Regions from separate parts of the Streptomyces sp. NPDC088733 genome, predicted to be linked through region 3. Evidence: riboswitches for the same ligand, from Rfam matches in the RefSeq annotation. Region 3 holds a riboswitch; each other region holds the start of a gene.

What was found. A riboswitch is a leader RNA that binds a small molecule or an ion and turns the genes downstream of it on or off. The one in region 3 is predicted to bind cyclic di-AMP.
Region 1: linked by a shared signal. The riboswitch ahead of ACIP64_RS22985 (C40 family peptidase) and the one ahead of ACIP64_RS34155 (M23 family metallopeptidase) in region 3 are both predicted to bind cyclic di-AMP.
Region 2: linked by a shared signal. The riboswitch ahead of ACIP64_RS16025 (transglycosylase family protein) and the one ahead of ACIP64_RS34155 (M23 family metallopeptidase) in region 3 are both predicted to bind cyclic di-AMP.
Region 4: linked by a shared signal. The riboswitch ahead of ACIP64_RS27965 (M23 family metallopeptidase) and the one ahead of ACIP64_RS34155 (M23 family metallopeptidase) in region 3 are both predicted to bind cyclic di-AMP.

The regions. Positions count from the first base shown of each region.
Region 1 covers NZ_JBIVLH010000012.1:91,660-97,358, forward strand. Annotated here, with positions in the region: gene ACIP64_RS22975 (ATP-dependent Clp protease proteolytic subunit) at 1-535, shown strand, start outside; gene ACIP64_RS22980 (hypothetical protein) at 542-847, shown strand; cyclic di-AMP (ydaO/yuaA leader) riboswitch at 1,221-1,391, shown strand; gene ACIP64_RS22985 (C40 family peptidase) at 1,396-1,869, shown strand; gene ACIP64_RS22990 (GNAT family N-acetyltransferase) at 1,973-2,614, shown strand; gene ACIP64_RS22995 (ATP-binding protein) at 2,639-3,076, opposite strand; gene ACIP64_RS23000 (helix-turn-helix domain-containing protein) at 3,352-4,206, shown strand; gene ACIP64_RS23005 (DUF397 domain-containing protein) at 4,221-4,472, shown strand; gene ACIP64_RS23010 (8-amino-7-oxononanoate synthase) at 4,475-5,623, opposite strand.
Region 2 covers NZ_JBIVLH010000007.1:321,557-327,255, forward strand. Annotated here, with positions in the region: gene ACIP64_RS16015 (putative bifunctional diguanylate cyclase/phosphodiesterase) at 1-269, opposite strand, end outside; gene ACIP64_RS16020 (SAM-dependent methyltransferase) at 266-1,081, opposite strand; gene ACIP64_RS16025 (transglycosylase family protein) at 1,286-2,422, opposite strand; cyclic di-AMP (ydaO/yuaA leader) riboswitch at 2,427-2,636, opposite strand; gene ACIP64_RS16030 (aldo/keto reductase) at 3,224-4,231, shown strand; gene ACIP64_RS16035 (GNAT family N-acetyltransferase) at 4,268-4,906, opposite strand; gene ACIP64_RS16040 (peptidylprolyl isomerase) at 5,004-5,501, shown strand; gene ACIP64_RS16045 (D-arabinono-1,4-lactone oxidase) at 5,680-5,699, shown strand, end outside.
Region 3 covers NZ_JBIVLH010000026.1:126,273-131,971, forward strand. Annotated here, with positions in the region: gene ACIP64_RS34145 (HPr family phosphocarrier protein) at 118-399, shown strand; gene ACIP64_RS34150 (GntR family transcriptional regulator) at 612-1,304, opposite strand; gene ACIP64_RS34155 (M23 family metallopeptidase) at 1,559-2,329, opposite strand; cyclic di-AMP (ydaO/yuaA leader) riboswitch at 2,344-2,507, opposite strand; gene ACIP64_RS34160 (M16 family metallopeptidase) at 2,767-4,137, opposite strand; gene ACIP64_RS34165 (M16 family metallopeptidase) at 4,155-5,507, opposite strand.
Region 4 covers NZ_JBIVLH010000017.1:91,844-97,542, reverse strand. Annotated here, with positions in the region: gene ACIP64_RS27975 (DUF6227 family protein) at 1-457, shown strand, start outside; gene ACIP64_RS27970 (hypothetical protein) at 573-854, shown strand; gene ACIP64_RS27965 (M23 family metallopeptidase) at 946-2,250, opposite strand; cyclic di-AMP (ydaO/yuaA leader) riboswitch at 2,262-2,401, opposite strand; gene ACIP64_RS27960 (hypothetical protein) at 3,174-3,344, shown strand; gene ACIP64_RS27955 (hypothetical protein) at 3,380-3,997, shown strand; gene ACIP64_RS27950 (helix-turn-helix transcriptional regulator) at 4,123-5,010, shown strand; gene ACIP64_RS27945 (endonuclease/exonuclease/phosphatase family protein) at 5,071-5,699, opposite strand, start outside.

The sequences.
Region 1 (5,699 bases), on a different contig from region 3:
GCTGCTCGGCACACCCATCGACGACACGTCCGCCAACGACGTCATGGCGCAGTTGATCCACCTGGAGGCCGCCGCCCCGGAGCAGGACATCTCGCTCTACATCAACTCCCCCGGCGGGTCGCTCACCGCGATGACCGCGATCTACGACACCATGCAGTTCGTCAGCTGCGACGTCTCGACCGTGTGCGTCGGCCAGGCCGCTTCGGCCGCGGCCGTGCTGCTGGCGGCCGGGGCGCCGGGCAAGCGGCTGGCGACTCCCCGTTCACGTGTACTGATCCATCAGCCCTCCTTCACGGAGGTCGTCCAGGGCACCACCGCCGACCTCGAGATCCAGGCCAGGGAACTGCTGCGCAGCCGCGACCAGTTGGAGGAACTGCTGGTACGGCACACCGGCCGGGACCCGGAGCGGATCCGGGCCGACATCGAGCGCGACACCGTCTTCGACGCCCCGTCCGCGCTCGCGTACGGACTGGTGGACCGGCTCACCGTCAGCCGCAAGGGCGACGGCGGGACCGGCCCGCGCGCCGTGCGGTGACCGGCCGTGGTGCCCGAACTGCCGCCGCTGCCCGCGCTCACCCGCGCCGAGGGTGAGCTCATCGACACCTACCTGGAGGTCGTGGATCTGCTGGGGAGGATCAATCCCGCCCGCGTCAGGGACACCTACGGCGCGCTGCGGGCCGCCCAGGCCCTGGCGGGGCGTGCGACGGAACTGCGCGACGCGCTGACCACGATGCATCTGCGGGGGGAGCACGAGCTGCACACCACGACGATCGAGCGCGCCCTGCGCGTGCTCGACGGGGAGCGGAGAACGCGGCTGGTCACCCTGCCTCCCGCGCAGCGTGATTGATGCTCCATCACCTTGAGTGACGATCAGATCGGCCTCTCCGGCGGCCCGTCGGACGCCGGCACCGGCGCGACACGAAGTCACACCGAATGGACTCGCCCGATCGTTGTACGTCGCGTCGACACGCGATCGGTCCCGACTTGCGCGCCTCGGCCGCACACATCCGGAATCTGCCGCTCCATCGCAGGTGTTCGACTGGTTTCGAGTCGTCAGGTGAGGCTCCTGAGCCCGGAGTCCACCCGAATAGGTGAGTCGTGAAGAGACTCACATTCGACCGGATGAGTTATGTCCTGACCGGTTCTGTGGGTGACCATCCCTTCGACGACAAGCCCCCGTCATCCGGCGGGGCGGTCCGCGCGGACGCCGAGTCCTGCCGCCGTCGCGGACGCCAGGTCGACACAGAACGCAACGGCAGGAGCGGAGGACCCGAGTACGACGGGACCGGCCCACGGGCCGATTCCTTGGGGTGAAGCCGCGTCAGCGGCCGGGCATCTTCGCCTGCCCGAACCCGACAGGTCATCCTTCGCAGGCGGACGACGAAGGGTTTGCGCATGATCGCGCCATCAGCCATGTCCGCGGTTCTCTCCCGGTTCGGGGCGGTCTCCGCCCTCACGGCGGCCGCCGTCGCCGGTCCGGCGGTCCTGCCGGACATGGCCCAGCACGCCGACGCCGCCACGATCCGGGCGGAGGCTCTGAAGGTCGCGGCCTCGAAGAAGGGCGCTCCCTACCGGTACGGTGCCACCGGCCCGCGCAGCTTCGACTGCTCGGGCCTGACGCTCTACTCGTTCAAGAAGGTGGGCAGGAAACTGCCCCGCACCGCCGCCGCGCAGTACAACAGCACACGGCACCTGCACAGTTCCGACCGCACCCGCGGGGACCTGGTGTTCTTCCACTACGGGAGCAGCATCTACCACGTCGGGATATACGCGGGCCACGGGAGAATCTGGCACTCCCCCAAGCCGGGCGGCCGGGTGCGCCTGGAGAAGATCTGGACCCGCAGCGTCTGGTACGGCCGTGTGAGGTGACCGCCCGCCGCGGGGCCCGGGCCCGCCCTCCCGGGCCCCGCGAACCGGGGCCTCTCCCCGCGGTAGCCGGGGGCAGGTCACGGCAGGCCGTAGCGTGGCGCCCATGACGTTGCCGCGCCTGCTCGCCGACGCCGCCCGGGGCGTCTTCCCGCCCGCCGACGGATCGGTGACGATCGTGCCCCAGCCCTCGGCACGCGACGCCGGCGTCATCGCCTTCACGGCGCACAGCGTGGTCTTCGCCGACGCCGACCCCGCCCTGGTCCGGGATCTGCTGCCGCCCGGTGACCTGTCGGCGCCGCTCAACCCGCCGTTCCTGACGGCCCTGTGCGGGCTGCTGGGGCGCCGGGTGAACAACATCGACCTGCTGACGACGGCCACCGCCCTCCCCGGTCCGCCGCCCGGCCCCCCGCTCGCCCTGCGGGAGACCGCCGCCCGCGAGCATCCCCGTGCCGCGCGGGCGCTGTCGCACCGGGACGAGGTGCGGGTCTGGACGGTGCCCGGCGGCACCGTCCTCATCGGGCGCGGGGTGGCCGGCCGCTGGGAGATGGCCGTCGAGGTCGAGCCCGCGGCACGCGGCACCGGTCTCGGCCGCCGGCTGGCCCTGGAGGCGCGCCGGCTGGTCCCGGACGGCGGGACGCTCTGGGCCCAGATCGCGCCGGGCAACGCGGCGAGCGTACGGGCGCTGCTGGCGGCCGGCTTCACCCCCGTCGGCGCGGAGGCGCTGCTCGTACCCGGCCACGGCTGAGCGGCGGGCGGCCCCGTCGCGCGTTCACTCCACCGGTGCGGGCGCCGCCACCCACGGCAGGGTGATCCAGACGGTCTTGCCGCCCTCGTCGGTGGGGGTGACATGGAGCCGGCCCCCGGCCTCGGCGGTGAGATGCCGGATGATCACCATGCCGCGGCCGTTGTCCTGCTGGACGGCGGCCGGCAGGCGCTGGGGCCAGCGAGGATGGCTGTCGGTGACACCGATCCGCAGCTGCTCGTCGCGGTCGAGCCGGATGTCGAGGGTGAAGGTCGGCGACTGGCCGAGGGTGTGCAGGACGGCGTTGGTGGCGAGTTCGGAGACGATGAGCCGCACGGCGTCGGCATGCGACGAGTCGTCCGCCATCCCCCACTCCACCAGCAGGTCGCACACGTATCGACGGGCCGCGGGTACCGAGGCAGGGTCGCTCGGCAGGGTGACGGATACTTCCTGATGGTCTGCCATGGCGACGCTGTCCCTTTCCCGCCGTGACCGGGACTCCGGCACGCGCCTGTCCGGGCCGCACGCCCGGGCCGCCGGGGGCCGTACTTTCCGTACGGTGTCCACCGGCTTCCACGCGCCAGAGTGCCACCTATCGTGCCGTCAAACCGGTGCCACCACAGCTATATGCATATATCTGTCGCCCAAAGCGGTGAACTCTGCTACGAGAGAACGTATTTGCGCGGCAGACTTCGCCCGGGGACCGGCGGGGCATGCCGGGAACCAGGAGGTACACAGTCATGCAGCAGGTGCCGGCGGTCCGCCGCCGCAAGATCGGCTCCGAATTGCGCCGTCTCAGGGACACGGCCGGCCTGACGAGCGGCGAGGTCGCCCTCCGGGTGGGCTGGCATCAGTCCAAGGTGAGCCGCATCGAGACCGGCCGCAGCGGCGTGCGCCCGGAGGACGTGACCGCGCTCCTGGACGCGTACGGCGTCCGCGACCAGCGGCTGCGCGACATGCTCGCGGCGCTGGCCGGGGGCGAGGGCGCCCGGCGTGGCTGGTGGCACGAGTACCGCGAGGAACTCCCGGACGCCTACCGCGACTTCATCTCCCTGGAGTCCGACGCCTGCCGGGCCCGCACGCTGGAGACCACCGTGGTGCCGGGACTGCTGCAGACCCCCGACTACGCCCGCGAGCTGACCCGTTCGGTGCTGCCCCACCTGGGCCCGCGGCAGATCGCGACACTGGTCGACGTGCGTATCGCGCGGCAGGCGGTGCTGCGCGCCTCACCGCCGCTGGAGCTGTGGGCGGTGCTCGACGAGGCGGTGCTGCGGCGCCGGGTGGGGGGACCGGAAGTGATGGCGGCGCAATTGAGCCATCTTGTGGAGCTCGGTTCCCTGCCCCATGTGCATCTGCAGGTGCTGCCTTTCTCCGCCGGTGGTCATATCGGCGTCACGGGGCCTTTCGTCATCTTCTCGTTTCCGCGCATTGCTGATCTGGATGTTGTCGTTCTCGACCAGTTGACGAGTAGTCTCTATCTGGATCAGGAAGAGGACATCAGGGCGTACGGTGCCGCTTTCAACCGGCTGCGCTCCCACGCCCTGTCGAGCGAACAGTCGCTGACCTTCGTCAGCGGCATCGGCAAAGGCGCGTAAGGAGGCACACCCCCATGTCCAGCGCACTGCCTCAGTACGTTTCCTCCAGTGCGTCCCTGTTCGGAATGAATTGGCGACGCAGCAGCTACAGCACGGCGGCGAACAACTGCGTCGAGACGGCCCTCGTCCCCTCGGGGCCGCTCTCGGGACAGCTCGCCGTCCGCGACTCCAAGGATGTGCGCGGCCCGGCCCTGCTCTTCACCCCCACCGAGTGGAACGCGTTCCTGGACGCCGTGCGCACGGGAACCCTGACCGGGCGCCCCTGAGCTCAGCGGCGTGGCGGCGCCGTACGGACGATCGTCCCGACGGCGTCGCCGATCTCCCGGTCCGTCAGGTCGGCGCGCGCGGTGAGCCGCAGACGGGAGATCCCGTCCGGCACCGACGGGGGCCGGAAGCACCCCACAGCGAGCCCCGCCTCCCGGCAGTCCGCGGCCCACTGGACGGCCGCCTCCGGCGAGGGCGCCCGCACCGACACCACACACGCGTCCGGCGCGGTGGCCTCCAGTCCCGCGGCGGCGAGCCTCTTGTGCAGTTCCCGGGCCACCTCACGCACCCGCGCGGCGCGGTCCGGCTCCCGGCGCAGCAGCCGCAGCGCCCCCAGGGCGGCACCCGTGGCCGCCGGCGCCAGACCGGTGTCGAAGATGAACGTCCGCGCCGCGTTGACCAGATGCCCGATGACCCGGGCCGGGCCCAGCACCACGCCGCCCTGGCTGCCCAGCGACTTGGACAAGGTGGCCGTGCACACCAGCCCGGGGGCACCGGCAAGCCCGGCGGCGGCCGCCGCCCCACGCCCGCCGTCACCGAGGACGCCGAGCCCGTGCGCGTCGTCGACCAGCAGGGCCGCTCCCGCCTCCGCGCAGGCCGCGGCCAGTTCGCCGAGCGGGGCCGCGTCGCCGTCGACGGAGAAGACGGAGTCGGTGACGGTCACGGCGGGCCCGTCATGGCCGGACAGCGCCTTGCGCACCGCGGCGGGATCGGCGTGCGGGACGACCTCGGTGGTGGCCCGGGAGAGCCGGCAGCCGTCGATGAGCGAGGCGTGGTTGCCCGCGTCGGACACGATCAGGGTGCCCGGCTCACTGGTCAGCGCGGTCACCGCGGCGAGGTTGGCCGCGTAGCCCGAGGCCAGCACCAGGGCCGCCTCGAAGCCGCAGAAGGCAGCGAGTTCGGCCTCCAGCTCGGCGTGCAGCTCGGTGCTGCCGGTCACCAGCCGTGAGCCGGTGGACCCGGCGCCCCAGCGCAGGCACGCGTCGGCACCCGCGCGGGTGACCTCCGGGTGCCGGGCCAGGCCCAGGTAGTCGTTGGAGGCGAGGTCGAGCAGCGGCGACCGGGCCGGCCGGGGCCGCAGGGTGCGCACCAGCCCCGCCGCGCCGCGCCGTTCGGCGTGCGCGTCGATCCAGTCGAACGGGTCGCGGGCCATGGTCGTCCCCGGGGTCGGTGTGCGATGTCTCCAGCACCGTAGTCTGCCCTGCCGGTTTGCACGGTGTGGTGATCCA
Region 2 (5,699 bases), on a different contig from region 3:
CGGGGCAGCGCCTCGGGGTCCGTGCAGTGCGCGGCCACCAGCGCCGAGCCGATCTCCGCGGCGGCGCGCGGGTCGAAGGGCCGGGCGTGCAGGGCCGCCTCCAGCCGCGCGGCGAGCGGGAGCAGGTACTCCTCGAACTCGCCGCGGGTCATGGAGGTGGCGGTCGCCGGGTAGATCGCCCGGCTCCAGATGATCGCGAAGCGCCGCAGGCCGTCGGCGGGTTCGGGCTCGGGCTCCGGCTCCGGGTCGGGTTCCGTGGCCACGGTCACACCTTGCGGCCGACGCCCGCGAACCCGCTGAAGACCACCGGGTCGGGTTCGTCGTCGTCCGAGCCGTCCGGCCGCCACAGCGGCGGCGAGACCAGTCCGGGTTCGACGAGTTCGAAGCCGTCGAAAAACGCCTCCACCGCGGCCCGCGAGCGCATGATCAGCGGCGAACTGGCGCTGCGGTAGACGCTCTCGACCCGCTCGCCCTCCTCCGGCCGGCGCGGGCCGCCCTCCACCGAGGCGTGGGTGAGGACGAGCAGGCTGCCGGGCGCGAGCGCGTCGCGCAGTTCGGCGACGGCCTTGGCGGGGTCGTCGGCGTCCTCGACGAAGTGCAGGACGGCCACCAGCAGCAGCGCCACGGGGCGGTCGAGGTCCAGCAGCCGGCGGGTCTCCTCGCTGTCGAGGATGTCGCGCGGGGACCGCAGGTCGGCGGCAACGATCGCGGCGTTCCCGTGCCCGTCGAGCACGGCGCGGCTGTGGGCGACCGCGACGGGGTCGTGGTCGACGTAGACGACGCGGGCGGCCGGGTCCGCGGCCTGGGCGACCTCGTGGACGTTGCCGAAGGTGGGGATGCCGGAGCCGATGTCGAGGAACTGGGTGATGCCCTCGTCCACCGCGAAGCGCACGGCCCTGCGCATGAGGGCCCGGTTGGCCTGCATGATCTTGGGCAGGCCCGGGAAGGCCTCGATGGCCCGGCGCCCCGCCTCCCGGTCGACCTCGAAGTTGTGCGATCCGCCCAGGTAGTAGTCGTAGATGCGCGACACGCTCGGGACGGACAGGTCGATGCCATGGGGGGCCCAGGCGGGACGCTCCATCAACGGCTCCAGCTCGTCGGGATCAGGGCACGGGTCCGTGGGGACGGCCGCGTGGCTCAGAGGCTACTGATCGTTCGATCGGGAGGAAACCAGAAATGGAAATATTCGATCCGTTTTCGGTCACTCGCCAACGGCACGTGCCCTGCCCCCGCGGTACGGGGAACAGGGCACGTACTACCGCCGGATGACGGGCAGTCAGGTTGTTCAGACGCTGACGCCGTGCGCGCGCAGGTAGGCGAGCGGGTCGATGTCGGAACCGAACGACGCGGTGGTGCGCACCTCGAAGTGCAGGTGCGGGCCGGTGACGTTGCCGGTGGCGCCCGACAGGCCCAGCTGCTGGCCCTCGGAGACGGTCTGGCCGGCCGAGACCGACAGCGAGGACATGTGGGCGTACTGCGAGTACTTGCCGTCCGCGTGCTTGATGACGACCTGGTTGCCGTACGAGCCGCCCCAGCCCGCGGAGACCACGGTGCCGGAAGCGATCGCCTTCACCTTGGTGCCGGTGGAGGCGATGAAGTCGACACCGGTGTGGTAGCCCTTCGACCACATGGAACCGGCCTGGTGGTACGGGGTGCCCAGCGTGACGTGGTCCAGCGGGGCCGTGTAGCCGGAGGCGGACGAGGTGGAGGGCTTGGCCGGCGCGGGCGTGCTCGCGGGCTTGTCCGGGAGGGCGACCTTGACCGTGCCGCTCAGCGCCAGGACCTGGCCCGGGCGGATCAGGTTGGGGTCGCCACCGATGACGGACCGGTTTGCGGCGTACAGCTCGTGCCAGCCGCCGGTCACGTCCTGGGCGTCCGCGATGGAGGAGAGGGTGTCGCCGCCGACGACCGTGTAGCTGCCGCCGGTGCCCGGCTTGGAGGTGGAGCCGGCGGGCTTGCCGGCCGTCGTGTCCTTCGCAGGGGTGGCGGGCTTGGGGGCCGTGGTGCCGGCGACGCTCTCGGGGGTGGCCGAGGTGTCGGCCATGTCCTTGGTCAGACCGGCCTTGGGACCGCACACCGGCCAGGCCTGCGGGCCCTGGACGGCCAGGACCTTCTCGGCGACCGCGATCTGCTCGGCCTTGGTCGCGAGGTCCGCGCGGGCGGCGTACTTGGTGCCGCCGAATCCGGCCCAGGTGCTCTGGGTGAACTGGAGGCCGCCGTAGAAACCGTTACCGGTGTTGATGGACCAGTTGTTGGTGCTCTCGCAGCTGGCGACCTTGTCCCAGACGCTCACCGGAGCGGCGTGGGCACCGGTGGCGCCGACAACCGGAAGGGCAATCGCGGCACTCGTGGTGCCGGCGAATGCGCCGATGCGGACGAAACGGTTGGTCCGCTGACGACGGTGCTTTCCCTTTGCGGGCATGGGGAATTCCTCTCCGACGCCTACGAGGTGAGCTGTCGGGTTCGGGCTGGAGATGCCCGGCCGCATCGAGGCATGCCAAACAAAGGCACGTCGCTGCGACTTCACCCCAAGCCGTCCCGTGACACGGAACGGCACTTACCTGGGTCCCCCGCTCCTGCCGTGCGGTCTTGTCATCCGGCTTACGAGTGGCGGCAGGATTAGGCGTTCCACTCGGAAGAATTCCCGCCGGCATCCGGCCTGCGGGACTTGGAAGCTAAACGACGCAATCGCGCCCCGGCAAGGTCCTGAATCACAGCAATTGCCGACCGGCAAGTCGATCAATGAATTCCGTGACGTTACGTGAGATGTGTCCGCTCTGTGTAGGCGAATTGATGACCCCGGGCGAACGGCCGTATACGAGTGGTGAATATGGGGGGCATAAATCGACGCTCGGTCGCCGCGGGGCGCCGCAGCGTGTTCGCCGCGTGACACCCATCACGTACCTATTGCCTACGCATGCACTGTGGATACATATGTCCGCTTACGGCCCTCAATGCCGGATAAGGCAGGACAAGGGGAGTTCCAACCCGCCCTCCAGGAAGGCGTCATGGCGCCCGCGCACGTCGTCGTGCCCGGCGGGACAACCGATGCCCGCACCCGTCGATTCCCGGCGGCGCCCCCGCCCCCTTCCCACCCCGCGGGAGGGCCGGGAACCCGGGTGACAGCGCGGAACCCCCAGGGGTAGCCTCCCAATCCCGAACATTTTCTTACATCGACACCTCAGCGCACCGCCGTACCCACACCTCGACCGGGAGCCCCCGCGTGCCCTACCTCGCCGCCGAAGACCGCTACGCCTCCATGCAGTACCGCCGCACCGGCCGCAGCGGGGTCCTGCTCCCCGCCGTGTCCCTGGGCCTGTGGCACAACTTCGGCGACACCTCGCCGCTGGAGACCCAGCGCGCGGTGCTGCGCCGCGCCGTCGACCGCGGGGTCGTCCACCTCGACCTCGCCAACAACTACGGCCCGCCGGCCGGCTCGGCCGAGGCCAACTTCGGCACCCTCTTCGCCCAGGACCTGCGCCCGTACCGCGACGAGCTGTTCATCGCCAGCAAGGCCGGGTACGACATGTGGCCCGGCCCGTACGGCGAGTGGGGCAGCCGCAAGTACATGCTGGCCTCCCTGGACCAGTCCCTCGGCCGGATGGGCCTGGACTACGTCGACGTCTTCTACTCCCACCGCTTCGACCCGGACACGCCCCTGGAGGAGACCATGGGCGCCCTGGACACCGCGGTCCGCCAGGGCAAGGCGCTGTACGCGGGCATCTCCAACTACCCCGCGGACGCCCACCGCCGGGCCACGGAGATCCTGCGCGGACTCGGCACCCCGCTGCTGATCCACCAGGCCGCCTACAGCATGCTGCAGCGCGGCCCCGAGGCGGGCGTCCTCGACGCCGTCGGGGAGACCGGGACCGCTCTCATCGCCTACTCGCCGCTCGCCCAGGGCCAGCTGACGGACCGCTACCTCGACGGCGTCCCCGCGGACTCCCGGATGGCCCTCGGCCACTTCCTCAAGCGCGACGCCCTCACCGACGAGAAGCTGACCCTGCTCCACGCCCTCAACAAGCTCGCGGGCGAACGCGGCCAGACCCTCGCGCAGCTGGCCCTGACCTGGGTCCTGCGCGACCCGCGGGTGGTCTCCGTGCTCATCGGCGCAAGCAGCGTCGCGCAGCTCGACCAGAACCTCGCGGCCCTGGACGCGGAGCCCCTCACCGCGGCCGAACTCGCCGAGATCGACCGCCTGTCGGCCGAGGCGGGCGTCGAGATCCCGTAGCTCCCGCAGGCGTCGCCGCCCCGGGGGTCCCGGCCGTCAGGACCCCTGGAGGCGGCCCCGCAGCGCGGCCCGCACGTCCGGCCACTCGTCCTGGAGGACGGAGTAGTAGGCGCTGTCGCGGACGGTGCCGTCGGTCGCGCGCACATGGGCGCGGCGGATGCCCTCGAAGCGTCCGCCGATGCGCTCGATGGCGGCACGCGAGCGGGCGTTGCGGGCGTCGGTCTTCAAGGTGACGCGCAGCACGCCCCAGGTCTCGAAGGCGTGGGTGAGCAGCAGCAGCTTGGCCTCGGTGTTGCAGGGCGTGCGCTGGGCCGAGGCGGAGAGCCACGTGCTGCCGATCTCGGCGACCGTGGGCGCCCCTGCCGGGCGCGGCGTGGTGCGGCCCGCGGGCCAGGCCGGGACGGCGGACCAGTAGTCGAGGTCCAGGAAGCGCGTCGAGCCGACCACGGCGCCGCGCGCGATGTCGACCACCGCGAACGGGAGCGCGGCGCCGGTGACCTGCTCCGCGAGCGCCTCCTCGACGTACCGCCGCATCGCGGGCGGGTCGTCCGGCACCAGGGTGAAGCCATAGGTCTCGCGGGACTCCCGCGCGGCACGCAGCAGCCCGTCCGCGTGGTCCGGGGTGAGCGGCTCCAGACGGACGTGTCCGCCCTGCAAGGTCACGGTTTCCGGCATGTCCCGGATGGTATGCGCACCGCCGCGCGGCTGGTCAACTGCGTGTCCCGCGCGGGGCGCGGTCGGCGGCGGCGACCGGGGATGTGAAAATGTCGGCATGAGCAACAACGACGTGTACTTCGACATCACGATCGACGGCGAGCCCGCCGGACGGATCGTCTTCACCCTCTTCGACGACGTGGTGCCCAAGACCGCGCGGAACTTCCGCGAGCTGGCCACCGGCGAGAACGGCTTCGGCTACGAGGGCTCCCACTTCCACCGCGTCATCCCGGACTTCATGCTCCAGGGCGGCGACTTCACCGCCGGCAACGGCACCGGTGGCAAGAGCATCTACGGCGCCAAGTTCGCCGACGAGAACTTCCAGCTCAAGCACACCAAGCCGGGCCAGCTGTCGATGGCCAACGCGGGCCGGGACACCAACGGCTCGCAGTTCTTCATCACGACCATCGTCACCGACTGGCTGGACAACAAGCACGTCGTCTTCGGCGAGGTCGTCGAGGGCATGGACGTCGTCAAGAAGATCGAGTCCCTCGGCTCGCGCAGCGGCACCCCCAGCGCCCGCGTCGAGATCGCGAAGTCCGGCACGGTCGCCTGACCCAGGTCCCGCCGCCCGGCACCCCGGCCGCCCCGCGCGGCCTCCGGTGCCGGGCGCCCGACCCGCCGGCGCGGGGGCGGCGTACGATCCTCATCGGCGCCGATCACCCCTGGTGGGGCGGTTCGGCCGGCGGCCGCACGGCACGCCGGGCGCCGCACGACGGAAAGGAACGTCCACGATGTCCGCGGAACGGAACTG
Region 3 (5,699 bases):
CATCGGCACGGGCGGGATCGGTGCGACGATGTCAGGGACGGAAGGGCAGGACCGACCGGTGGGCCCGGCATGGCAGACTGGTCTAGACCTCCTTGGAACGACCCGAAGGACAACACCATGGCTGAGCGCCGCGTCACCGTCGGCTGGGCCGAGGGACTCCACGCCCGTCCCGCAGCGATCTTCGTCCGCGCCGCGACCGCCGTCGGCGTCCCCGTCACCATCGCCAAGGCCGACGGTGCCCCCGTCAACGCCGCCTCGATGCTCGCCGTGCTCAGCCTGGGTGCCGCGGGCGGCGACGAGATCGTCCTGGCCTCCGACGCCGAGGGCGCCGACGCCGCGCTCGACAGCCTGGCGAAGCTGGTGTCCGAGGGCCTGGAAGAGCTTCCCGAGACCGTCTGACCCGCCGCCCGGCATGCCGGGGCCGGTGCCGCGGAATCCGGCCGGATTCCGCGGCACCGGCTTTTCCGGCCACCGGAAGAATTCGACGCGACGCACCGCGGAAACGCGCGGCGACCGCGCACAGGTCAGAATTCGGCCCTATTCTCCCCGTTGTATACGGCAGCGCTGTTAAAACCGACGACTCGGCGTGTGTCCGGCATGTTTCCGTTTCCTCACCGAAGGGTCGCGCCACGGCCCGCGCGCTCCGGGCGGCGCAACCGGTGCACCGCCGCGGCGCGCTCCACATGGCCGGCCATCGCCGCGCGGGCGCGCTCCGCGTCACCCCGGGCGACGGCGTCCACGACGGATGCGTGCTCCTCCCAGGACGCCGCCGCGCGGCCCGGTGAGTCCACCGCGTACACCCAGGCGATCTTGCGCCGCAACTGCGTCAGCAGCGTCACCAGGGTGGGGCTGCCGGAAGCCTGCGCCAGCGTCTCGTGGAACCAGCCGTCGAGCGCCGGCAGGTCGGACAACTGCCCCTGCACGGACCGCTCCTGACCGAGCCGCACCAGCCCGCGCAACACCTTGACGTGCGCCTCCGTACGCCGCTCGGCGGCGCGTGCGGCACCCAGCGGCTCCAGCAGGCCGCGGATCTCCAGGAGGTCCGCCGCCTCCTGGTCGGTGGGCTCGGCCACGGAGGCCCCGGCGTGCCGGCGGGTGCGGACGAAGCCCTCGGACTCCAGGGTGCGCAGCGCCTCGCGGACGGGCACCCGCGACACCCCGTAGCGCTTGGCGAGCTGCTCCTCGGTCAGCCGGCTGCCCGGCGCGAAGTGCCCGCCGACGATGTCGTCACGGATCGCCGCGCACACCGCCTGGGCGGAAATACGGCGCCCCGCGCCGCCCGTCCCGTTCACGTCCGGTCCCACATCGCCGGTTTCCTTTCCCTGCGTGCCGACGGCTGCGGCTCAATTCCGCGTGACGCAGGTGCCGGCGCTTTCGTGGCGACCCTATTCCAGCACGTGGCCGATTCCGGCGGCAGCCCTGAATTCATGGAGCGTTTTTGGACACACGTCCGCGCGCGCCGAAGGCCCCGGCGTGGGGGAGCCGGGGCCTTCGGGGTGGGGGGAGGGGGGTGGAACGGTGGAACGGTGGACCGGTGGACCGGGAGATCAGAAAGCGCTCAGAAGAGGACGCCGTGGGAGCGCAGGTACGCCACCGGGTCGACATCGGAGCCGTACACCGGGGTGGTCCGGGCCTCGAAGTGCAGGTGCGGGCCGGTCACGTTGCCCGTGGCGCCCGACAGGCCGATCCGGGTGCCGGCGGACACCGCCTGGCCGACCGAGACCGCGATCGAGGACAGGTGGCCGTACTGGGTGTACATGCCGTCCGCGTGCCGGATCACGACGTTGTTGCCGTACGAACCGCCCCAGCCGGCCTCGACGACCGTGCCGGCGCCGGCGGCGTGCACGGGCGTGCCGATGGCCGCCTGGAAGTCCACGCCGGTGTGGTAGCCGGACGACCACAGGCTGCTGGTCGCGTGGTACGGAGTGCCGATGGCGCCGTGGACCGGCAGCATCCAGGAGGTCAGGGACGTGCGGGCGCGGGAGCGCGATGCGTGCGCCGCGCCGTCGCGGGCCGCGGCCCTCGCCTTGGCGCGTACCGCGGTGGCCTTGGCGGCGGCCTCGGCCTTCTCGGCCGCCCGCACCTTCGCCACATGCGCGACGTGCGCCGCGTGCTGCTTCGCGGCCTTCTTCGCCGCGGAGACCGCCGCCTTGCGCTGCGCGTCCGCCTGCTCGGCCAGGTGGTCCGCCAGGTCGCCGCTGACGGCGGCGCACTTGGCGAACGCGGAACGCTCGGTGTCCGCGGCCTGCGCGGAGGTGGTGAGCGTACCGGCGGTGACGGCGGTGAACGCGGCGGCGCAAGCGACGGTGGTACGTATGGTGAACGCCATGGGCAGGCGGGGATCCTTTCCTTCCTTCTCGCCTACCGGGTTAGCTGACGGGTTCGGAGCAGGAAGGTCTCCTACGGGAGCCCCGGTGAGGGCAGGCCCGATTCACCCCAGGGGACGACTCATGTGGGTCCCCGGCTCCCCAGGCTCACGCCCGACGGGGACTCGGCGATCGTTGCTCCGGTGCCGCGGGAGGCGGCTGATTCCGCCGGACAACCCGAGGACGCTAACCGCGCCCCTGCGGCGGTTCCAAAAAAATCCGGGCTTTTGTGCGGGATGCCACACCGACCCCCAACCGTCACCAACCGTTCCCCGAACGGCAAAACCCCAGTTCCCACCGGGTGCAGCGGCGCCCTGAGCGGCTGGAGCCCTGAGCCCACACGCACCGCGGCCCCGGGCGCCGATGGGGCGTCCGGGGCCGCGGGGCGGGCGGGGTGGCGTCAGGCGCCCGTGACGACCGTCACGGGGCCGATGCCGAGGTCGCGGACCGGGTCGGCGATCACCGAGGCGTCACCGACCAGCACGACCACGAGGCGGTCCAGCGGGAACGCGGCGACGGCCGCCGCCGTGGCCTCGACCGTGCCGGTGGCCGCCAGGCGCTCGTACAGCCGCGCCTGGAAGTCGTCGGGCAGTGACTGCTCGACCTGGTCGGCGAAGGTGCCGGCGACGGCCGAGGCCGTCTCGTAGCGCAGCGGGGCGACGCCCACGAGGTTCTGGACGGCGACGTCCCGCTCGTCGTCGGTGAGCCCCTCCGCCGCCAGGGTGCGCAGCACCTGCCAGGTGTCGGCCAGCGCCGGCGCGGTGACGTCGGTCGCCACGGAGCCGCTGATGCCGAGCAGCGAGATGCCGGTGCCCTCCGGCGTGGAGAGCAGGACCTGGCCGAAGGCGCGGACGCCGTAGGTGTAGCCCTTCTCCTCCCGCAGCACGCGGTCCAGGCGCGAGGTCAGCGTGCCGCCGAGGCAGTACGTGCCGAGCACCTGGGCCGGCCAGACCGGGTCGTGGCGGTCCGGGCCCGTCCGCCCGATGAGCACCTGGGTCTGGACGGAGCCGGGGCGGTCGACGACGATCACGCGGGCGGTGTCGTCCGCGGTGATCGACGGCAGCGGGCGGCGCTCGGCGGGCTTGCCGCTCCACTCCCCCAGGGTGCTGCCGAGCAGCGCGTCGAGGTCGATGCCCGTGAGGTCGCCGACCACGACCGCGGTCGCGGTGGACGGCCGTACGTGCGCGTCGTAGAAGGCGCGGACGGCCGGCGCGTCGATCCGCGAGACGGTCTCCTCCGAGCCCTGACGCGGCCGGGAGCACCGCAGTTCGGCGGGGAAGAGCTCCTTGGACAGCGCCATGGCGGCGCGCCGCGCGGGGTTGGCGAGCTCGTGGGGGATCTCGTCGAGGCGGTTGCCCACCAGGCGCTCGATCTCGCTCTCCGGGAACGCCGGGGCGCGCAGCGCGTCGGCGATCAGGCCGAGGGCCTTGTCCAGGCGCGAGGCGGGGACCTCCAGCGAGACCCGCACGCCGGGGTGGTCGGCGTGCGCGTCGAGGGTGGCGCCGCAGCGCTCCATCTCGGCCGCGAACTCCTCGGCGGTGAGCTTGTCCGTACCCTCGGACAGGGCGCGGGCCATGATCGTGGCGACGCCGTCCAGGCCCTCGGGCTCGGCGTCGAGCGGCGCCGCGAGCAGCACCTCGACGGCGACGACCTTCTGGCCGGGGCGGTGGCTGCGCAGCACGGTCAGCCCGTTGGGCAGCTGGGAGCGGTCCGGGGCCGGGAAGTCCCAGGGCTTGGGGTCGCCCGGCCGGGGCTGCGGGTGGAACGTCATGGTGCTCTGGACGTCGGTCACTGGTCCGCGCCCTCCTCGTCCTCGTCGGAGTCCTCGCCGGGGGCCGCCGCGGAGCCGGTGGGCTCGTACACGAGCACGGCGCGGTTGTCGGGCCGCAGCGTCGCCGCGGCGATGGCACGCACCTCGTCGGCGGTGACCTCCAGGACCCGCTTGACCGCGGTCAGCGCCAGCTGCGGGTCGCCGAACAGCACGCTGTAGCGGCACAGTTCGTCGGCGCGGCCGCCGACCGTGGCGAGCCGGTCCAGCCACTCGCGCTCCAGCTGGGCCTGGGCCCTTTCCATCTCCTCCGGCGTCGGCCCCTCTTCGGCGAAGCGGGCCAGCTCCTCGTCGACGGCGGCCTCGATCGCCGGCACCTCGACACCGCTGGACGTCTTGACGTCCAGCCAGCCGAGCGACGGCGCACCGGACAGCCGCAGCAGGCCGAAGCCGGCCGCGACCGCGCTGCGGTCCCGGCGGACCAGCCGGTTGTGCAGCCGGGAGGACTCCCCGCCGCCCAGGATCGTGAGCGCCAGGTCGGCCGCGTCGGCCTCGCGGGTGCCGTCCTTCGGCAGCCGGTACGCGGCCATGAGGGCACGGGAGGGGACGTCCTCCTCGACGACCTCGCGGAGCTGCCCGCCGATCACCCCAGGGAGTGAACCGTCGCGCGGCGCCGGCTTGCCGTCGTGGGACGCGATGGTGCCGAAGTACTTCTCGACCCAGGCCAGCGTCTGCTCCGGGTCGATGTCGCCGACCACCGCGAGGACGGCGTTGTTCGGGGCGTAGTACGTCCGGAAGAAGGCGCGCGCGTCCTCCAGGGAGGCGGCGTCCAGGTCGGCCATCGAGCCGATCGGCGTGTGGTGGTACGGGTGCCCGTCCGGGTACGCCATGCCGGTCAGCCGCTCGAACGCGGTGCCGTAGGGCACGTTGTCGTAGCGCTGACGGCGCTCGTTCTTCACCACGTCGCGCTGGTTGTCCAGGCTCTCCTGGTCCAGCGCGGACAGCAGGCTGCCCATGCGGTCGGCCTCGAGCCACAGGGCCAGTTCCAACTGGTGGGCCGGCATGGTCTCGAAGTAGTTGGTCCGCTCGAAGCTCGTGGTGCCGTTGAGGGAGCCGCCGGCGGCCTGGACCAGCTCGAAGTGGCCGTTGCCCTTGACGTTCGCCGATCCCTGGAACATCAAGTGCTCGAAGAGGTGGGCGAGTCCGGTACGGCCCTTCACCTCGTGACGGGAACCGACGTCGTACCAGAGGCAGACCGCGGCGACCGGGGTGAGGTGGTCCTCGGAGAGCACCACACGCAGGCCGTTGGCCAGGCGGTGCTCGGTCGCGGTGAGGCCGCCGGATTCTGCCTCCGGCGTGGCCGTGTGACCCATGGGCAAGCTGTCCTTCCCGTCGCGTACTCGTTGTTTCGTGCGTAGACCTGCCACTCTAGGCAGCGGACAAACAGCCTGCGAAGTTCCCGTCACCGGCGCGCAGGAGCCGGGGGGTGGTCGGGGCTGTCGGCGGCGCGGTCCACAATGGTCCGCGTCAGTCACGTGTCCACACCCGATGAGGTCCAGCCGAAG
Region 4 (5,699 bases), on a different contig from region 3:
CGCCGCGCAGCACGTGATCGACCTGCGCTTCGGCGAGCCCGCGCCGCAGGAGCTGGAGGCGGAGGCCGCGGAGTGGCTGGCCCGGCTGCCGCGGTTCGGCCCGGAGGCGGTGCCCTGCCCTCGGCAGTACGAGCGGGAGTACTCCGCCGAGCACGCCTGGCGGTTGCTGCGCCGTGCTGAGAACGGAGACGCACCGGGCGACGACCTGCGGGCCCGGCTCGGTTCCGCGGTGGGCCACGACATCGCGTACGTCACCGGCCGGCACACGCGGATCGGGACCGGCCGCGTGGTGGGCTGGACGCTGTACGAGCACGCGTTCCTGCTCGCGAGCGGCGAGGAGCTCAGCCTGTGGGAGGTCGAGCACACCATGACGCCTGACGGGCGGCCGGTGTGCGAGGTCTACGTGGACGAGACGGTGGCCTGCGATGCGGCGGACGTGAGGATGGAGGCGCTGTAGCGCCCCTCCCGGCCCTCGCGGTGTGGCCGTGCGCCCCTGGGGCGTGCGGCCATCTCCCGTTGCGGGCGCTCCGCCGCCGGGGGAAATTGGGCGTAGAGGGAAACGGGAGGTTCCCATGACGGTCCTGGCGGAGGTCGAGTTCCCGGGCGTGACGGCCCTGCAGTACGAGGAGGCCAATCACCGCGCCGGATTCGGCCCCGACCATCCGCCCGCCGGGTTGCTGGCCCACGCCGCAGTGATCACCAACGACGGTCTGCGGATCGTGAACGTGTGGAATTCGGCCGAGGCGCTGGAGGCCTACCTGGTGATCATGATGCCGGCGGCCAAGGAGTCCGGATTCCCGGAGCCGAGCGGGCCGCCGCGGGTCTCGGAGCTCTACAACTTCCTCGTGCCGTAGTGCGTCCGCCGGACAACGGACCGGCGGCCTGGTGTCGGGGGTGTCACCAGGCCGCCGGGGTCCGTGCGTACGACGCTCTCAGCTCATCGGGTCAGGGCTTCATGCCCATGCTGCGCAGCCACGGCATCGGGTCGATCGGGTCGCCGCCGCCGGGGCGGACCTCGATGTGCAGGTGCGGGCCGGTGACGTTGCCGGTCGCGCCGACGCGGCCGATGGTGTCGCCGGTGGAGACCTTGCCCGAGGTGACCAGCATCGAGGAGAGGTGGCAGTACCAGAGCTCGGTGCCGTCGTCGAGGGTCAGGATGATGCGGTAGCCGTACGAACCCGCCCAGCCGGCCTCGGTGATGGTGCCGCTGTGGATGGCCTTGGCGGGGGTGCCGGTGGGGGCGGCGAAGTCCTGGCCGGTGTGGGTGTTGGCCCACAGGGAGCTGGACTGCCCGAAGCTCGCGGTGAGCGTGTACGAGGTCAGCGGCAGGGTGTAGCTCTTGGCGAGTTCGGCCAGGCGCGCGGCCTCGGCCTTCTTCGCGGCTTCCTCGGCGGCCTTCTTCTTGGCCGCGGCCTCCACGCGCACCTGCTGTGCGGCGGCGGCCTTGGCCGCCTTGGCGGCGGCCTCCTGCTGCGCGGCGGTGCGCGCGGCGTGGTCGGCGGCGTTCCGCTGCTGCTGGGCCTGGTCGAGGATGCGGGCGCGCAGCGCCTCGCCGGCGCCGGGGGTCAGGGCCTGGGCCACCGGCTTGGCCGTGGGCTCGCTCTCGAGCAGGCCGCCGATCCCGGGCACCTTGGAGACCTCGGGCAGCTTGGGGAGGGAGACGGGGAGCGGGTTCTTGCCCTCGGCGGTCGCGACACCGCCGACGCCGAGCACGGCCACGGCCGCGACACCGAAGACCGCCGAACCGCGGCCCAGGGTGCGCTGCTTGGCCACGCGGTGCCGGCCGCGCACAGGGGCGGTCGACTCCTCGGTGGGGTTCCACGGCTCGGTGGCCGGCTCCGGCTCGCCGTACGGGGGCAGCGGCTGCGCGGTGTTCGTGTCCCGGGTGTCCGCCTCGTGGGCGGGGGCCGCCTCGCGGACGCCGTACGCCTCGTCGAGGAAGGCTGCGGCCTCGACCGCGCTGCGCGGCTCGGGCACGGGGGCGACCGGCGTGAAGGGGGCGACCGGCTCGACGGGTTCGGCAGCGGGCTCAGGGGCGGCGGCGAGTGCTTCCTCGACCCAGCCGGCGGCGAAGTTCCACTCCGCGGTGTCCCAGCCGTCGATCGCGTTCTTCGTCGGCGGAGTCTGCTCGGTGGCCGGGGGGTTCCAGCCGGCGGCCATGTTCCACTCGGCGGTGTCCCACTCGGGGTTGGCGTACCCGGTCGTTTGTTGCTGTTGTCCGGGTATCAGGGCAGGCTCGTTCGACGCCACGCGGGCGCACTCCTTTCCTTCCTTCTCGCCTACCGGGTTAGCTGACGGGTTCGGAGCAGGAAGGTCTCCTACGAGGACTGTGCAAGCCCCCCGATTCACCCCAGGAAGTGGTTCCCCGGTTCCCGCGGACGGGATTCGGCAAGCGCACGGCGCCGCCCTGGCGGGCGACGGGTGACCGCGCTGCGTTATCGAACGTTAATAGAGGCAGCACCCAATTCCAAGCCGCTTCGGCGAGTTCACAGCGGGAATCTATGGGGATGTAACGGCCAGAGACGGACATTCCGCTGTGACTGCCGTGACCAACGAGATATGTGAGTGTGCATCAGTCGTTATGCGGAAGGGAGCTGTCTGCTCACGAGGAGTAAGGGTCGGCCCCGGGTCCCGGCGATCCAACACCCGCCCCCGGAAGGCGCCGAGAGGTCGCGGAGCACCGTCCGCGCCGGAGCCCGGTCCGGGGCTGCGGTGCACTTCACGCCACCCGCGAGGCCGGAAAGCGGTGGGCCCGGCGGTCGCCGTCCGGGTCCTCGTGGAGCGCGGCACCCGCCACGGAGAGGCACGGCACCGCGCGGCGGCGACCGCGGGCCCGGCGCCAGAATTCCCCGGGCGCCCCACGGGTCACACGACAGTGCCGTGACCCTCGTCACTCTTGACATGCGGCGGCTCTGCATGCATGGGGCGGCGGCGGTGTCGAAAGGCATCAGAACCCGGGCATACCGGCCGTCGTGACGGGCCATAAGAGGCCACCGGACGCTGATGCGCCGTCAATCACGTGACCACTGCGGCCGGCGGCCACCCCTCCGAGGAAGGCGCGCGGCCGGAGTCCGGTCCCGGACGGCGGGAGCCCCCACGCCCCCTATGCGACGGCCGCGCGGGTGCGTCATCATGCCCGAGTACGGCGGATTCGCCCGATCTTGGAGGCTGGCATGAAGCTGGGCAAAGCACTGGCCAAGGGCTACGCGGAGGAGACCGGCGACGAGCCGCCCGGTGTCGCGAAGGAGATCGACGTCGCGGCAGAGGTGACGGCCCGGACGGTCTCGTCGGCCGATGTCACGGCCGCCCAGGAGCCCGAGAGCGCCGAGGCCGCGGCCCGGTGAGGTACGGGCGCCGCTTGCCGGAGGAGCGGCCGGCGGTGCCGCCGACGGGCTGGAAGCTGGCGTTCCCCATGCTCTCCGCGGACGGCACGCGCGTCGGCTTCCGGGGCGTCTCCCTCGGGGGGCGCATCGTGTACGGCGTCCTGGACGACGCCCGGTGCGGCTACGGGAGACGGCACGCCAGCCCGGCCCGGGGCTGCGACTGCGGCTTCTACTGCCTCCACACGGCCGCCGAGGCGCAGGCGCTCACCTGCGCCACGGACTGCGGTGACGCGGTGATCCTCCAGGTCAGCGTGCTGGGCGCGTACACCCGGTACGAACGCGGCATGCGCTACGCCCGGCAGCGGGTGCGCACCGTCCGCATGGCGGCCTGCCGCTGCGGCCGCCCGGCACGCGTCTTCGTGCGCGACGGCACGGGCCTGCCGGGCTGGCGCACCCTCCAGGGCACCTGCCGCGCCTGCGCGGCGGACCTGCGGGTGCTGGACCCGGCGGACTTCGGCCGGCTCGCGGGCCCCGGCGTCAACGTCACCGGCGAGGCTCCGCTCCCCGCCGACGGCCCGCCGCTGCGCCAGGAGCTCGCCGCGGAGGCCGCGGCCCTGCGCGCCCGCCTCGACCACTTCCAGGAACGCCTCCGCCATCTGGAGGAGGGCGTCTAGCCCACCTCCGGCCCGTCTCCCGGGATGCGCCGCCCCGCCCCGTTCCGAAACCCCTCCCGCGCCCCCGACCTGGGCCGGGACGCGGGGCCGGGCGCGTGCATGACCGGCCGCCCATACTGGAGGACATGGAGCACAACGCCGAGCTCAGGGAGTTCCTGCGGACCCGCAGGGCGCGGCTGAGCCCTCAGGATGCGGGGGTGGCGGTCAGCGGCACGGCGCGCAGGGTGCCGGGGCTGCGGCGGGAGGAGCTGGCGCGGCTCGCCGGCGTGAGCACCGACTCGTACACCCGTTTGGAGCAGGGCCGGCAGCACAATGTCTCCGACGCGGTGCTGGACGCCGTGGCCCGGGCCCTGCGCCTGGACGCGAACGAACGGGCCAGCCTCTTCGAGCTGGCGCGGCCGCGGCAGGCCGCCCGCCGCCGCCCGCCCCACCGGCCGCAGCGGGTCCGGCCCGAGGTGCACCGCGTGCTCGATCTGCTGGACGGCCGTTCCCCGGCCCTCGTCCTGGGCCGGCACGGCGACGTACTGGCCTCCAACCGGCTGGCCCGCGCGCTGATCACCGACTTCGACGTGCTCCCGCACCGGGACCGCAACCTGGCGCGCTACCTGTTCCTCGACGAGGCCGCGCGGGACCTGTACCGGCAGTGGGCGGCCTACGCCGCCGAACTCGTGGGCGCCCTGCGGGCGCAGGCCGCGCGGTACCCCGACGATCCGGGGCTGACCGAGCTGGTCGGCGAACTGACCATAAAGAGCCCGGAGTTCCGCGACTGGTGGGCCGACCAGGGCGTCCGGGAACGGACCCACGGCGTCCAGCACTACCACCACCCGGTCGTGGGGGACCTGACGCTCGCGTACGAGAACGTGGTGTTCCCCGCCGACGCCGACCAGTCCATGTGCATCCACACCGCCGAGCCCGGCTCGTCCTCCGAGGCCGCGCTCCAGCTGCTGGCCACCTGGACGGGCGACGAGGCCCTCAGGAACGGCGTCCCGCACCACGAGCGCGACCACCGCTGACACGCGGAAGGGGGGCGGTGCCCGCCGGCACCGCCCCCCTTCCGCGAGATGACGCGACCGTCAGTCGTCGGCCTGGGCGCCGCTCAGGCGCATCCGGACGATCTGCGGGTCGTGGTCGCTGGCCTGGTCGGCGAACTCGGCGTTGATGTGCACGACGTCGTAGTCGTAGCGACGCAGGTCGGGGCTGAGCAGGATGTGGTCGAGGGACTGGGAGTTGCCCTCGTACACGTAGGTGTAGCGCTGCTCCGCGGGGAGGGTGGTGAGCAGGTCGGTCAGCACACCGCCCGAGGTCAGCGTGGACAGGGCGTCGGAGAACTCGTAGTCGTTGAGGTCACCGAGGACCACGACGCGGGCGTTCTTGTCGACGTCCAGCAGCGACTTCACGAACGTGTTGACCTCGGTGGCCTGCTGCTTGCGCTGGGCCTCGGAGGAACGGTTCGGCTGCTGGTTCTTGGCGTGCAGGGGCTCGTCGCCGCCCTTGGAGTTGAAGTGGTTCGCGACGACGATGACCTGCTTGTCGTTGAATTCGAACTCGCCGACCAGCGGCTTGCGGCTGCTGCCCCACGCCGAGCTGGTCGGGTCGATCCGGCCGGGCGAGACCGAGAGCCGGACGCCCTTCTTGGTCGCGACGGGCGCGACCGCGGTGCCGGCGTCGCCGCCCGGACGGTCCTTGAACACCACGCGGTCGG